One region of the Aggregatibacter aphrophilus ATCC 33389 genome, then DNA from elsewhere that is predicted to be linked to it. Evidence: riboswitches for the same ligand, from Rfam matches in the RefSeq annotation. Region 1 holds a riboswitch; the other holds the start of a gene.
What was found. A riboswitch is a leader RNA that binds a small molecule or an ion and turns the genes downstream of it on or off. The one in region 1 is predicted to bind preQ1.

Region 1 (7,037 bases):
CCAGTTTGCAAATCGCCAATATTCATGCCGGTACGGGCAGTAATAACGTGATTCCGGGTGAGCTTTACGTGCAATTTAATTTGCGTTATTGCACGGAAGTCACCGATGAAATCATCAAACAGAAAGTCGCTGAAATGCTAGAAAAACATGGATTGAAATACCGCATTGAGTGGAATCTTTCCGGTAAACCGTTTTTAACCAAGCCAGGCAAATTATTAGATGCGTTGACCGATGCTATTGAGCAAACCACAGGTATTACGCCACAAGCGGAAACCGGTGGCGGCACCTCTGACGGTCGTTTTATTGCGCTAATGGGAGCTGAAGTGGTGGAATTTGGGCCGCTTAACGCGACGATACATAAAGTGAATGAATGTGTGAGTGTAGATGATCTCGCCAAGTGCGGTCAGATTTATCATCAAATGTTAGTCAATTTATTGGATAAATAAGATGAAATTAACCCCTGACATGTTGACCGGCAAATCTCGGGAACATTTGGTGAATTTGCCGACACCTCATTCTCCTCATCATTTTTTGCAGGCGCAGGCAATGAAAGCCTTTCAAGGGCTGCAACAAAGTGCGGTCAAAAATGGCTTTAATTTACAACCCGCCAGCAGCTTTCGTGATTTTGTGCGCCAACAACTTATTTGGAACGGCAAATTTAACGGTGAACGCAAAGTGCACGATGATGCAGGCAATGCGTTAGATTTGACCCAATTGGACGATTGGCAAAAAGCGCAAGCTATTTTACGTTGGTCGGCGCTACCGGGAGGTAGCCGCCATCATTGGGGCACGGAAGTTGACATTTTCGATCCCGATTTATTGCCTCAAGGTCAATCCTTACAACTTGAGCCTTGGGAATATGAAAAAGGCGGTTATTTCTTTGAACTGAGTGAGTTTCTCATTGAAAACCTACCGCACTTTGATTTCGCATTGCCGTTTATGCACCAACCCGAAGGTAAAAAAATTGGGCGGGAGCCTTGGCATATCAGCTATATTCCGTTGGCTGAACAAGCGGTAAAAGCATTTACGCCGGAGGTGTTGTTGAAGGCGTGGGAAAAGGAAGAGATTGCGGGAAAAAGCGTGTTAACGGCGCATTTGGTGAGCATTTTTAAGCAGTTTTTTATTTAGTGTTAATTTTGCATTTCAGGTTTGCGTGGCCCTGGGCTGGGAATAATCGGCAAACGAGATAAAAAAATAATCCCAGCCTGAAAACGAGCAGTAGCATTCACTCTTCCATAGGCATCTCTTTACTTCTTTGTCATTCTGACCATTTTCATTGCAATATTTTCATGAGACACCCCGTTCTTTGGTGCACTTTTGTGACCTACTTCAAAAATCCGGAAATTTTACAAAGAATTACATTTTTTTTTGGCGTGAATGAAAGTATCCTAATCGCCAGCTATTATTTATGGAGATAAAGATGTATCAGTTTCAACAGTTTACTCAACAAGATATTGAGATTGTAAAGGATGAAACGGTTTATCGCGGTTTTTTTAAGCTAAATAAGGTGCAATTCAAGCATAAACTTTTTGCCGGCAGTTGGAGTGGTGTGGTCACCCGTGAGCTGTTAATCAAAGGTGCAGCATCTGCCGTGGTTGCTTATGATCCGGTATTGGATAATGTGGTATTGGTGGAGCAGGTACGTATCGGCGCTTATGATCCGACATTGAAGCAATCACCATGGTTACTGGAATTGATCGCCGGTATGGTAGAAGAAGGCGAAACACCGGAATCTGTTGCGTTAAGAGAAAGTGAAGAAGAAGCCGGTGCGAAAATCACCAATATGCAACATTGTTTAAGCGTTTGGGATAGTCCGGGAGGCGTACTTGAGCGCATTCACCTGTTTGTCGGTAAAGTGGACAGCTCCCAAGTGGGTGGTTTGCATGGTTTAGCTGAAGAAAATGAAGATATTCGAGTTCATGTCGTAAGTCGGGAAACCGCGTATCAATGGCTTTGCGAAGGTAAGATTGATAATGGCGTTGCAGTAATGGGATTACAATGGCTGGAGTTAAATTACCTAAAATTAAAAGCGCAGTGGTTGTAAACAGGCGACATAGGTAATTTAGACTAAGTTTAATATTAGGAAGTAGGAGTTTACTTTGTTAAATACCTATCAATATAACACCCAACAAGAGGTGTTCCGTATCGTTCAAATTACGGATCCTCATCTATTTAAAGACACCAACGGTGAATTGTTGGGCATCAATACTCAAGCGAGTTTTTCTCAGGTTCTGACTGAAATTCAACAACAGCAATATGCTTATGATCTTGTGCTGGCTACGGGCGATTTAGTGCAGGACAGTAGTGACGAAGGCTATTTGCATTTTTGCGAAGGCGTCAAGGCGTTGGAAAAAATGGTATTTTGGATTCCGGGAAACCATGATTTTCAGCCGAAAATGTTTGATTTACTGACAAAAGATAACATTAGCGCGAAAAAGCATATTTTACTGGGTGATCGTTGGCAAATATTATTGCTGGATAGCCAAATTTCCGGTGTGCCCCATGGTCAACTTGGTGAATATCAACTGGATTGGTTGTTGGCAAAATTAAAAGAATATCCACAACGTTATTCTTTAGTGGTGTTGCACCATCACATTTTATCCACCCATTCCGCTTGGTTGGATCAGCATAATTTACGTAACGCCCATGAATTGGCCTATATATTGGCGCCATTTTCCAATGTCAAAGGGATTTTACACGGTCATATCCATCAACAAGTGGATGGCGAATGGCACGGCTACAAAGTGATGGCAACCCCTTCAACGGGCATTCAGTTTAAACCGGACAGCAATACGTTTGCCTTAGACACCGTTCAACCCGGTTGGCGTGAAATTGAACTGTACGCCGACGGGCGCATCGAAACCCGTGTCAAACGCATTCAGCACAAGACTTTCCTGCCAAATTTACAGGAAGAAGGATATTGATTGACGTTAAAGTGCGGTCGAAATTCACAACGTTTTTAAAGGGGATGTTTCATCCCCTTTATTTTTGCTACAATGCCACCTCTTTCATCTGTGGTTCGCAACCCTCCCACATAAAAAAACTAAGGATATATCATGTCAAATCAACCGAACAAAGCCCTTGTGATTTTCTCCGGCGGGCAAGATTCCACCACCTGTTTATTTCTCGCGATCAAAGAATTTGGTGCGGAAAATGTTGAAGTCATCACCTTTCAGTATGGCCAACGCCATGCCATCGAACTGGAAAAAGCCCGTTGGATTGCGCAGGATTTGAAGGTCAAACAAACGCTACTCGATACCAGTGTAATCAAAGCTATTACGCACAATGCCCTGATGGATCCAAACGCACAAATTAGTCAAAAAGACGATGAATTACCAAATACTTTTGTGGACGGGCGCAACGCCTTATTTTTGCTTTACGCCGCCATTTACGCCAAAAGCCAAGGCATTCGTGTCATTTACACCGGCGTGTGCGAAACGGATTTCAGCGGTTATCCCGATTGTCGCGACGTGTTTGTCAAATCCATGAACGTGACTTTAAACCTGGCCATGGATTACCCTTTTGACATTCGCACGCCACTCATGTGGTTAGATAAAAAAGACACTTGGGCACTGGCAGATCAACTCGGCGCATTCGATTACATCCGCCAACACACGCACACTTGCTACAACGGGGTAGAAGGTGGCTGCGGTGAATGCCCGAGTTGTATTTTACGAGAGCGTGGGTTGAACGCGTATTTGCAGGCACGTGACACTAAAAACGTTTAGAAAAAACACCGCACTTTTTAATGAATCAGTAGAAGATGAAATTACACTAAAAGTGCGGTTGGTTTTTAGCGGGAATCTAAAATATCCGTAAAATCCACCGCACTTCAACGCACTTGGCGTTTAAAACTGCTATAATCCCCGCCAATTTTTCCAACCATTGAGACCTTATGAAACAACTTTTTGCCACCACTGCCCGAGGGTTTGAAGAGCTTTTGAAATCCGAATTGACCGAATTAGGCGCACAGGATGCTAAAGTCGCGCAAGGCGGCGTGCATTACTGGGCGGATGATGAAACCCTGTATCGCACTTTGCTTTGGAGCCGTTTGAGTTCACGCATTTTATTGCCTATCGTGCAAGCCAAAGTCTTTAGCGATTTGGATTTATATTCTGCGGTGGTGGGCGTAAATTGGTTGGATTATTTTGATGAAAAAGTCCATTTTTTCGTGGATTTTAACGGTACAAACCAGGAAATTCGTCATACCCAATTCGGCGCAATGCGTGTGAAAGATGGGATTGTGGATTATTTTGAACGCCATGGTCGGGCTCGTCCAAACGTGGATAAAGAACAACCGGATATTCGTATTCATGCGTATTTGAATCGTGATGAGGTGGTGCTGTCGCTTGATTTGAGTGGTGATGCGCTGCATATGCGGGGTTATCGTGAAGACACCGGCAAAGCGCCGTTGCGTGAAACTTTGGCTGCTGCGATTGTACTGCGTTCCGGTTGGCAAAAAGGCACGCCGTTAGTGGATCCGATGTGCGGTTCGGGTACGCTATTGATTGAAGCGGCACAAATGGAAGCGCAAATCGCACCGCAATTATATCGTCTGCATTGGGGCTTTGATTTTTGGCAGGCGCATAATCAGGCAGCGTGGGAAAAGCTGAAAGAAGAGGCTTTAGCCTTGGCGGAAGCCGAAAAACAACGTGAAAATCCACCGCACTTTTATGGCTTTGATTTGGATCATCGCGTGTTGCAAAAAGCCAAACAAAACGCCAAAAATGCGGGCGTGGCGCATCTGATGCAATGGCAACAGGGCGATGTGGTGGCGATAAAAAATCCAAGTCCGAACGTAGCAGGCACGGTGATTTGTAACCCGCCGTACGGCGAACGTTTAGGCACTACGCCGGCGCTTATTGCCTTGTATTCTGTGTTTGGCCAACGCTTGAAACAACAATTTGCCGGCTGGAACGCATCTATTTTCAGTGGTGAGCCAAGTCTATTGGATTGCTTGCGCTTACGTTCTCATCGTCAGTTTAAAGCAAAAAACGGCCCGTTAGATTGCGTACAGAAAAATTATCAAATTGCCGAGCGCGCAGAGCAAAGTGCGGTAGAAAACGCCGTAGAATTTGACCGCACTTCTTCAGTTTCTTCTGAAGTAGCAGTGGATTTCGCTAATCGCCTGCAAAAAAATATCAAGAAAATTGAGAAATGGGCTAAGCAGCAAGGGCTAGACGCTTATCGCTTATATGATGCGGATTTGCCGGAATACAATTTGGCGGTGGATCGTTATGCCGATCACATTGTGGTGCAGGAATATGCCGCGCCAAAAAATATTGATGAAAATAAAGCGCGCCAACGGTTGTTGGATGCGGTGAATGCTACGTTGATCGTTACCGGTATTGAAACCAATAAGTTGATTTTAAAAGTGCGCCAAAAACAAAAAGGCACTAATCAATATGAAAAATTGGCGAACAAAGGCGAGTATTTTTATGTGAACGAATACGGCGCGAAGTTGTGGGTGAACTTAACAGATTATTTGGATACCGGCTTATTTTTGGATCATCGCCTGACCCGTAAAATGTTAGGTGAAATGGCGCAAGGCAAAGATTTCCTCAATTTATTTGCTTACACCGGTTCGGCAACGGTACATGCAGCGTTGGGTAAGGCAAAATCAACCACTACCGTGGATATGTCAAATACCTATCTCAACTGGGCGGAACAGAATTTGTTGTTGAACGACATTGAAGGTAAACAGCACAAACTGATTCAAGCGGATTGCCTGCAATGGCTAGAGAAATGCGACCGTCAGTTTGATTTGATTTTTGTTGACCCGCCGACATTCTCCAATTCAAAACGCATGGAAGACAGTTGGGACGTGCAACGGGATCACATTAAGTTAATGACGAATTTAAAACGTATTCTGCGTCCGAGCGGCACCATTGTGTTCTCTAACAACAAACGCGGTTTCAAAATGGATTTTGCTAAGTTGGAAGAGTTAGGCTTAAGTGCGGTAGAAATTTCTCACAAAACCTTACCGTTGGATTTTGAACGCAATAAGCAAATTCATAATTGTTGGCTGGTGCAAGCAGAGGCACACCGTTAATTATTCAAGAGATAAAAAAAAGCCCTTCAAGGGGAGAAGGGCTAAGAGTATTTGGAGTCATATTTTTATTAGGGGATGGCGACATTATAGCCATCTTGATTTATATTTCAACAAATCTGCAACAAAAAATTAACCTTTCTTTTCATGTGGATTGCGGGTGTTGGCGTTAACCAAATTACGCATGAGCAACGCATAATCCAAATGAATATCCTGTGGCATATCTAAAAAGACAAAGTGTCCGTCGCCCAAGGCCGCATCGACTTCAGCATTTTTTCGGTTGAGCATTTTGTTGATTTTAAACACGATGTTGCCTTGCGGTGTCATCATTTCCACTTCATCACCAAGCAAGAATTTATTCTTCACCGCTACTTCTGCCATGCCGAGTTCATTGCGTTTGCCGGTGAATTCGCCGACAAATTGTTGACGGTCAGAAATGGAGTAGCCGTAGTCATAATTTTGGTATTCATCGTGGGTGTGGCGACGTAGGAAACCTTCAGTATAACCACGGTGGGCAAGGGACTCTAAGGTGTCCATCAGATTTTCATCAAACGGTTTACCGGCGGCCGCATCGTCAATGGCTTTGCGATACACTTGAGCGGTACGAGCACAATAGTAGAAGGATTTGGTGCGACCTTCGATTTTTAAGGAATGCACACCAAGTGCAGTGAGTTTTTCCACATGTTGCACTGCGCATAAATCTTTCGAGTTCATGAAGTAAGTGCCGTGTTCGTCTTCAAAGGCGGTCATTTGCTCGTCAGGATTTTGCGCTTCGGTATAAAGGAACACTTTATCGGTTACTGTGCCTTCGCCCAACGTTGGGGCGACATTTTTCACCTCAATCTGTTGGCTTGGGTCGAATTTCGGCACGATATTGCCCACGTCATCCACTTTGCCTTCTTCCATTTTGTATTCCCAACGGCAGGCGTTAGTGCAGGTGCCTTGGTTTGGGTCGCGTTTGTTGATATAGCCGGAAAGCAGGCAACGG
Region 2 (7,037 bases), 170 kb from region 1:
ACGAAAGAATAATCCGGTTTTTCTTTAAAAAGCAGTGCGTGGGTTTTGCGCCATTGCGTTCTAGTTAGGGTAAATTGGTGCAACCAGTGAATTTGCTGTGCCGTTTCCGGATTTTCCGGTTGCCAAGCATTGTCTTTGTCTTCTAAGTAATCAGAGACTTGGTTGTACGTTAATTTATCTTTTGATTGCACATCGGCTAACACAAATTTTGCCGGCGCACTGATGTTGCCCTGTAAGTCCGTTTGAATGTAGCAAACCAATGCCGGACGGGTTTCGTGAGGTTTTAAGGAACAAAGCTCATCAGAAAGTTCCCGTGGCAACATCGGAATATTGAAGCCGGGCAGATAATTGGTGAAACAACGTTGTTTGGCGTCTTTTTCGATTTGTGAATTTAAACTGATATAAGCCGTCGGATCGGCAATGGCAACCACTAATTTCCAGCCGGTTTGTTCACCGTTTGAGGCAATAGGCTCAATATACAAGGCATCGTCCATGTCCTGCGTGGTTTCAGAGTCGATAGTGACGAAGTGAAGTGCGGTCAGATTTTCGCGCGTTTCTTGATCTTGCATTTCATAGTGATCTTGTCCTTGTACCGGTTCACGCGGTTGTTCGTGACGCGCAAGTGTCACCCACCAAGGTGCCAGTTCATCATCGGCGTGGCAAATAAATTGAGTGATTTGCGCATAGAAAAAACGATCGTCGCGCAAAGGGTGGATTTTTAAGGTTGCCACAACCCAATCGCCTTCCTGTAATTCTTCTTTGACGGCTTTGCTTTGCGCGGCGCCAATGGGCTGATTAATGTTAGGGTGATCAACAAGCACCTGCAATTTCTTGTCTTTATTGAACCGCACTTTCGCGATAAAACGGGTAAGCATCGGCTCGATTAAGGTCTCCGGTTCGGCTTGTTCTTTATCGCCTTGTTTTTCGATAGTGGCACTGATTTTGTCGCCGTGCATCACTTTTTTCATGGCAGGTGGTGCAATAAAGTAGCTTTTTTTATCACATTCTAAAAAGCCATAGGCTTTATCGGAGCCTTTTACCGTGCCTTCTACACGTTCTTTACTGTCATGAATTTGTTGTTTGAGTTGTGCGAGTAATGGGTTGTCTTGGAACATAATTATTTTTATCGTAGGGCAGAGTGGAGTCCGCCGAAGCCGTCATAAAATGGCGGACTAAAATCCGCCTTACAAATAGAAAAGGCAGGTTAAAAAACCTGCCGATAAAATAAAGGAAGAAAAAATTATTCTTCGCCTAACTCGCCCATGGCGGTGATGCTGAAGCCTGCATCAACATGGACGATTTCACCGGTGATGCCGGATGCTAAATCAGAGCATAAGAACGCTGCGGAGTTGCCCACATCTTCAATGGTCACGGTACGGCGTAATGCAGCGGTTTTCTCGAAGGTTGCCAACATTTTCTTGAAGTTTTTAATGCCGGAAGCCGCTAAGGTACGAATCGGGCCTGCGGAAATGGCGTTCACGCGAATGCCGTCTTTGCCTAAATCTGCTGCCATCACACGGGTTGCCGCTTCAAGAGAGGCTTTGGCTAAACACATCACGTTATAGTTTGGAATGGCACGTTCTGCACCTAAATAAGAAAGGGTTAATAATGCCGCGTTAGGATTCAAATATGGACGTGCTGCTTGCGCCATTGCTACAAAACTGTATGCACTGATGTCGTGGGCAATGCGATAACCTTCACGGGTTGCCGCATTCACATAGTCGCCGTCTAATTGATCGCCCGGTGCGAATGCGATGGCGTGTACAAAACCATCAAATTTATCCCAGTGTTTGCTTAATTCTGCGAAGCAGTTTTGAATGCTTTCATCGGTGGCAACGTCTAACGGAAGAACGATGTTTGCGCCAAATTCTTTGGCAAATTCTTCAACACGCGGTTGTAATTTTTCATTTAAATAAGTGAAGGCTAATTCTGCACCTTGTTCTTTCATGGCCTTAGCGATACCGTAAGCGATAGAACGGTTGCTGGCGAGACCTGTGACTAAAATACGTTTACCTGTTAAGAAACCCATAGTTATTCCTAAATTGTTTGAGTTAAAAAGTGGCAAGATTATACTTGTTTTGCCGGTCTTGAGCAATGTGGCGGTTTTTGGTTTAACCAGTTAAGCCGGATTATCTATATCCTTAAATTCCACGTCAAAACCGTGTTCTTTTGCCAACCATTCGCCGAGAGCTTTAATGCCGTAACGTTCAGTGGCATGGTGCCCGGCAGCAAAGAAATGAATCCCTTGCTCTCTGGCGGAGTGAATGGTTTGCTCAGATACTTCACCTGTGATAAAAGCGTCACAATTTTGTGCTGCGGCAAGGTCGATATATCCCTGTCCGCCACCGCTACAAATACCGACTTTACTAATAAAGTGCGGTCCGTTTTCCGTGCAAATTAGCGGTTTGCGGTTTAACACGCGTTCAATGCGTTCGGCAAATTGTTCGGCGGTTGACGGTTCTTTTAAGGTGCCCCACACCGGAATGCTGACTGCGTTTTGTTCTAACGGTTGAAGATTTTCAATGCCAAGTAACCGGCCGAGCAGGGCGTTGTTGCCGAGTTCGGGGTGAACATCTAAAGGCAAATGATAGCCGTATAAATTGATGTCATTGACTAATAAGGTTTTGATTCGCTTGCCTTTCATACCGCGGATACAAGGATTTTCGCTTTTCCAGAAATAACCGTGATGAACAAGCAAGGCGTCTGCTTTTTGCTCAACGGCATAATCAATTAGGGCTTGGCTGGCGGTGACGCCGGTGATGATTTTTTTGACTTCGACCTTGCCTTCCACTTGTAAGCCATTTGGTGCGTAGTCGTTAATAGTATCGCTATTGAGCTTTTGATTAAGCAGATTTTCTAGGGCTAAATTTTGCATAAAGGTTCTCTAAAAGAAGAAAAAGAATGGCGTAATAATAATGGCTTTAGTAGGGAATAAGAAGAAAAAAATGGCCGATGCGAAGATCTTTTGACAAAGACGTGGGGGAGTTTTTGCATCGGCCACTGTGTTTAAGAATGACGACTATCTTAAATAAAAACGACTTCATTATACAATTTAATATATAGCGATCAAGCTAAATTTAAGTTTTTTCGACAAGAAATTTATGCTATGCCAATTAATTTATGCGTTTGTACACTTAATAACCACTTTGGTTTGTTGGGGCGTTGGTTTAATAAACCTAATTGGGTAATGGTTTCCAGCAAATTCATTTTGCCGTTGATTTCGCAAGGGGAAAGGTAGTAGCGAGTCGCCTGAATGTTCTCTTCAATCAACGCACAAAAATCACTGACATCGCCGTCTGCAACAATGCGTACTTCATCGGCAAATTCAATGCAACACTGTTCATATTTATGTTGATATAACCGTTTCGGGCTGGTGGCGATATAGTCAATTTGTGTGGGAATCGGTTTCAAGCCGTTAGTCTCAATGGCAAGAAAATAGCCCTCCGATTTCATTTGATCCAGCAGAAGCTCAATATTCGGCACAATGGTCGGCTCGCCACCGGTGATAATAATATTCTTTGCTGAAAATGACCGCACTTCTTCCATGATTTGCGCTAAGGTCATGCGTTCAAATTGATTGTAATTAGTGTCGCACCAAGGACAGGCGAGGTTACATTTGCCGAAACGTACAAAAATGCTTGGCATACCGGTGTTAAACCCTTCACCTTGTAGGCTCTCAAAAATCTCAACGATATTGTAAGAAGGCGTAAAAACGTCAATTTTTTGCACTGCACTTATTCCTCATATTCACAAAATGACGTTGGGGTTTCCCATAAACGGATGGCAGAAACCGGCAGATTTTCTTCGTCTTTCAAACGACGATAAATAAACTGTGCCAGCTGCTCGGCCGTCGTGCGAAACGGTACACCAAAGGTTTTGGAATCCAGCTGTTGTAACAATGTGGCGATTTTGCTTTCCCGCTCGCTGGTTTGATCGTAAATGAAAGCATGATCCATAGGATCTAAAACGGCACGTTTTACAATGGTTTTGAGATCGCTAAAATCAATCACCATGCCCTGTTTGGCACCGATTGCATATAAATTACCGCACACTTCAACTTGTAATTTATACGTATGCCCGTGCAGATTTTGGCATTTCCCGTCATGCCCATCCAACAGATGGGCCATATCAAAACTAAATTCTTTAGAAACTTTAAACATAATCAGCCTGTTAATGTGGTTAATAATGATCTAAACCGTTCGCTAACATAAAACATCATCGGCAGTCACAGAGGTGGTTGGAAAGAAAAGAGGAAATGTCATGTGATACCTAGTTTTTTTATGTAGGAGGTTTGCGAACTACAAATTGAAAATTGGCGGTATTATACAATGCACGGTGGCTTTTATGTGATTTATTTATAGTGCGTTGATAACACAATGAATTTTTATTTTATGTATGATGAGTTGTTTGTGCGTGAAGGGACGTTAGCAGTAGATTTTCAATATTTTTGAGGGAGGATAAGTGCGACTCTCATCTCACGCAATGAAAAAATATCAACATTTTGGTGATTCTTTTGTCTTATCTAAGGTGGTCTTTTTTTAGAGACAGTGTGAAGCGACTACTTGCAAGTCTGCTATGTAGCCATTATTTAATAAATCAGTTTTTTATGTCACTTAAATAATATTAAAATAGATTAAAGTGCGGTGAAAAATTAAGGTGTTTTATTGCATTCTTTCCTTTTTTGAGGCTTTTATGAAAAATATAAAAAAAACTATCTTTTTACTTCCATCTTTGCTTTTGTTGAACCCGTTAAATAGTCTTGCCGATGTAAAGATGTCTTCTGATAATTCCAATATAAATTCGCCAACAGTGCAAAAAACAACTTTAAAGGAAAGCGGATTAATGCTGGATATTGCAAGGCACTTTTATCCGCCTGAAGTTATTAAATCTTTTATTGATACTATTAGCCAGTCGGGCGGGACATTTCTGCATTTACATTTTTCCGATCACGAAAATTATGCTTTAGAAAGTCGGTTGCTGAATCAGCGTGTGGAAAATGCGATTCAAGATAAAAGCGGAATTTATATTAATCCTTACACCAATAAACCCTTCTTGAGCTATCAACAGCTTGATGACATTAAAGCATATGCAAAATCAAAAGGCATTGAGCTTATTCCCGAACTGGATAGCCCGAATCACATGACGGCGATTTTTACGTTATTAAAACAAGAAAAGGGGGAAGCCTATCTTCAATCTTTAAAATCACCACAAAATGATGACGAAATTAGCATTACCAATCCGGACAGTATTGAGTTTATGCAATCTTTGTTGGCTGAAGTTATTCATATTTTTGGTGACAGTACTAAGCATTTTCATATTGGTGGTGATGAGTTTGGTTATGATGAAAATAGTAATCATGAATTTATTGCCTATGCCAATAAATTAGCTGATTTTTTAAGAGAAAAAGGATTAAAAACCCGAATTTGGAATGATGGTTTAATTAAAAATACCGTCGATCAATTAAATCCTAATATTGAAATTACCTACTGGAGTTATGATGGTGATACGGAAGATGAAGGCGAGGCAAATCGACGTCGTCATCTGCGGGTGAGTCTGCCGGAATTAGTCGAAAAAGGTTTTACTGTTTTAAATTATAATTCTTATTATCTTTATATAAATCCTAAAACCTCTTCAACGCTTTCGCATGATGCGAGCTTTGCTCAAAAAGACGTCTTAAATCATTGGGATCTTAGTGTTTGGGATGGACAAAATACGGAAAATAAAGCACAAGATACCCATAAAATTGCCGGCGCGGCTTTGTCTATTTGGGGAGAAGATGTCAAGGCCTTGAAAAGTGAAGCCATTCAGAAAAATACAAAAGGCTTACTGGAGGCGGTGATTCAAAAGACGAACAGTGAGATTAAATAAAAAGTGCGGTCGGTTTGAAAAATGTTTTTTAACTGACCGCACTTTTTATTACTCAGACTAGAATGATTGTACTAGCAGGGTATGATTGCCATGAAAGATAGTAGATTGTTTAGGATACTGTATTACGTATTAGAAAAGGGGAAAGCTACTGCAAATGAACTAGCAGATAGGTTTGAAGTATCAGTAAGAACGATTTATAGAGATATAGACTCAATAAGCAGTGCAGGTATTCCAATTTATGTTATTCAAGGAAAGGGTGGTGGAATAGAGGTTGCTCAAGAATTTATTCTAAGCAAATCTTTACTGTCCCAAAATGAAAAAGAGCAAATAATGACCGCACTTCAGAGCCTGGAGCATACAAGTAAGTTATATGAAGGAGAGCTGTTAACGAAGCTATCTGCGCTATTTAAAATGAAAAATCAAAATTGGATAGAGATTGATTTTAATAATTGGCAAAACAATGAGGCATACGAAAAAACTTTTAATGATTTAAAGTTCGCTATTTTGAATAGAAATATCATTTCCTTTTCATACTTTAGCAGTAATCAAGAAAAAACATGTCGAACGGTAAAACCTGCTCGCTTATTATTTAAAGGTCAAGATTGGTATTTGTACGCTTTTTGTTTACTGAGAAATGATTTCAGATATTTTAAGCTATCGAGAGTTAAGAATTTAGAAATACTACTATTACATTTTAAAGAAAATTTTGGTGATATAAGACTAAGAAAAGATATAAAGCCCGACAATATGGTGCGAATAAAAGTGAAGTTTGATCGTAGGGCTGCTTTTAGGGTATATGATGAATTTAATGGAGATATTACTAAGGATGATGAAGGAAATTTATATACAGAAATAGACATACCTAATAGCGATACGTTATATAACTATATATTTTCATTTGGAAATTATGTAGAAGTGCTAGAACCGGAGGAGGTTCGGTTCCATATTAAAAACCTGGTAAATGAGATAGCGGATAAATATAAAACATGACAAATGGTGTCAAGTTTTCCCCTGTATAATGGAACCTGTGAAATTATATAGGAGAAAACTAAAATGAAGTATGAATGGAAAAAGAACGAGAAACACCTTTATGGCATAAAACAAACACCTGAGCTTGTAGATGTGCCAAGCCAAAAGTTTATTATGATACAGGGAGCAGGTAACCCTAA

Region 2: linked by a shared signal. The riboswitch ahead of queD (6-carboxytetrahydropterin synthase QueD) and the one ahead of queC (7-cyano-7-deazaguanine synthase QueC) in region 1 are both predicted to bind preQ1.

What each region holds. Positions count from the first base shown of each region.
Region 1 is NZ_LR134327.1:779,329-786,365, reverse strand. It holds gene dapE (succinyl-diaminopimelate desuccinylase) at 1-446, shown strand, start outside; gene EL144_RS03840 (M15 family metallopeptidase) at 448-1,128, shown strand; gene nudF (ADP-ribose diphosphatase) at 1,421-2,044, shown strand; gene cpdA (3',5'-cyclic-AMP phosphodiesterase) at 2,100-2,924, shown strand; PreQ1 riboswitch class I at 3,009-3,053, shown strand; gene queC (7-cyano-7-deazaguanine synthase QueC) at 3,057-3,728, shown strand; gene rlmKL (bifunctional 23S rRNA (guanine(2069)-N(7))-methyltransferase RlmK/23S rRNA (guanine(2445)-N(2))-methyltransferase RlmL) at 3,896-6,052, shown strand; gene trhP (prephenate-dependent tRNA uridine(34) hydroxylase TrhP) at 6,182-7,037, opposite strand, start outside.
Region 2 is NZ_LR134327.1:614,181-621,217, reverse strand. It holds gene rnb (exoribonuclease II) at 1-1,115, opposite strand, end outside; gene EL144_RS03140 (enoyl-ACP reductase FabI) at 1,241-2,029, opposite strand; gene EL144_RS03135 (Nif3-like dinuclear metal center hexameric protein) at 2,120-2,875, opposite strand; gene EL144_RS03130 (7-carboxy-7-deazaguanine synthase QueE) at 3,100-3,729, opposite strand; gene queD (6-carboxytetrahydropterin synthase QueD) at 3,735-4,160, opposite strand; PreQ1 riboswitch class I at 4,264-4,308, opposite strand; gene EL144_RS03120 (family 20 glycosylhydrolase) at 4,843-5,868, shown strand; gene EL144_RS03115 (helix-turn-helix transcriptional regulator) at 5,959-6,858, shown strand; gene EL144_RS03110 (GyrI-like domain-containing protein) at 6,922-7,037, shown strand, end outside.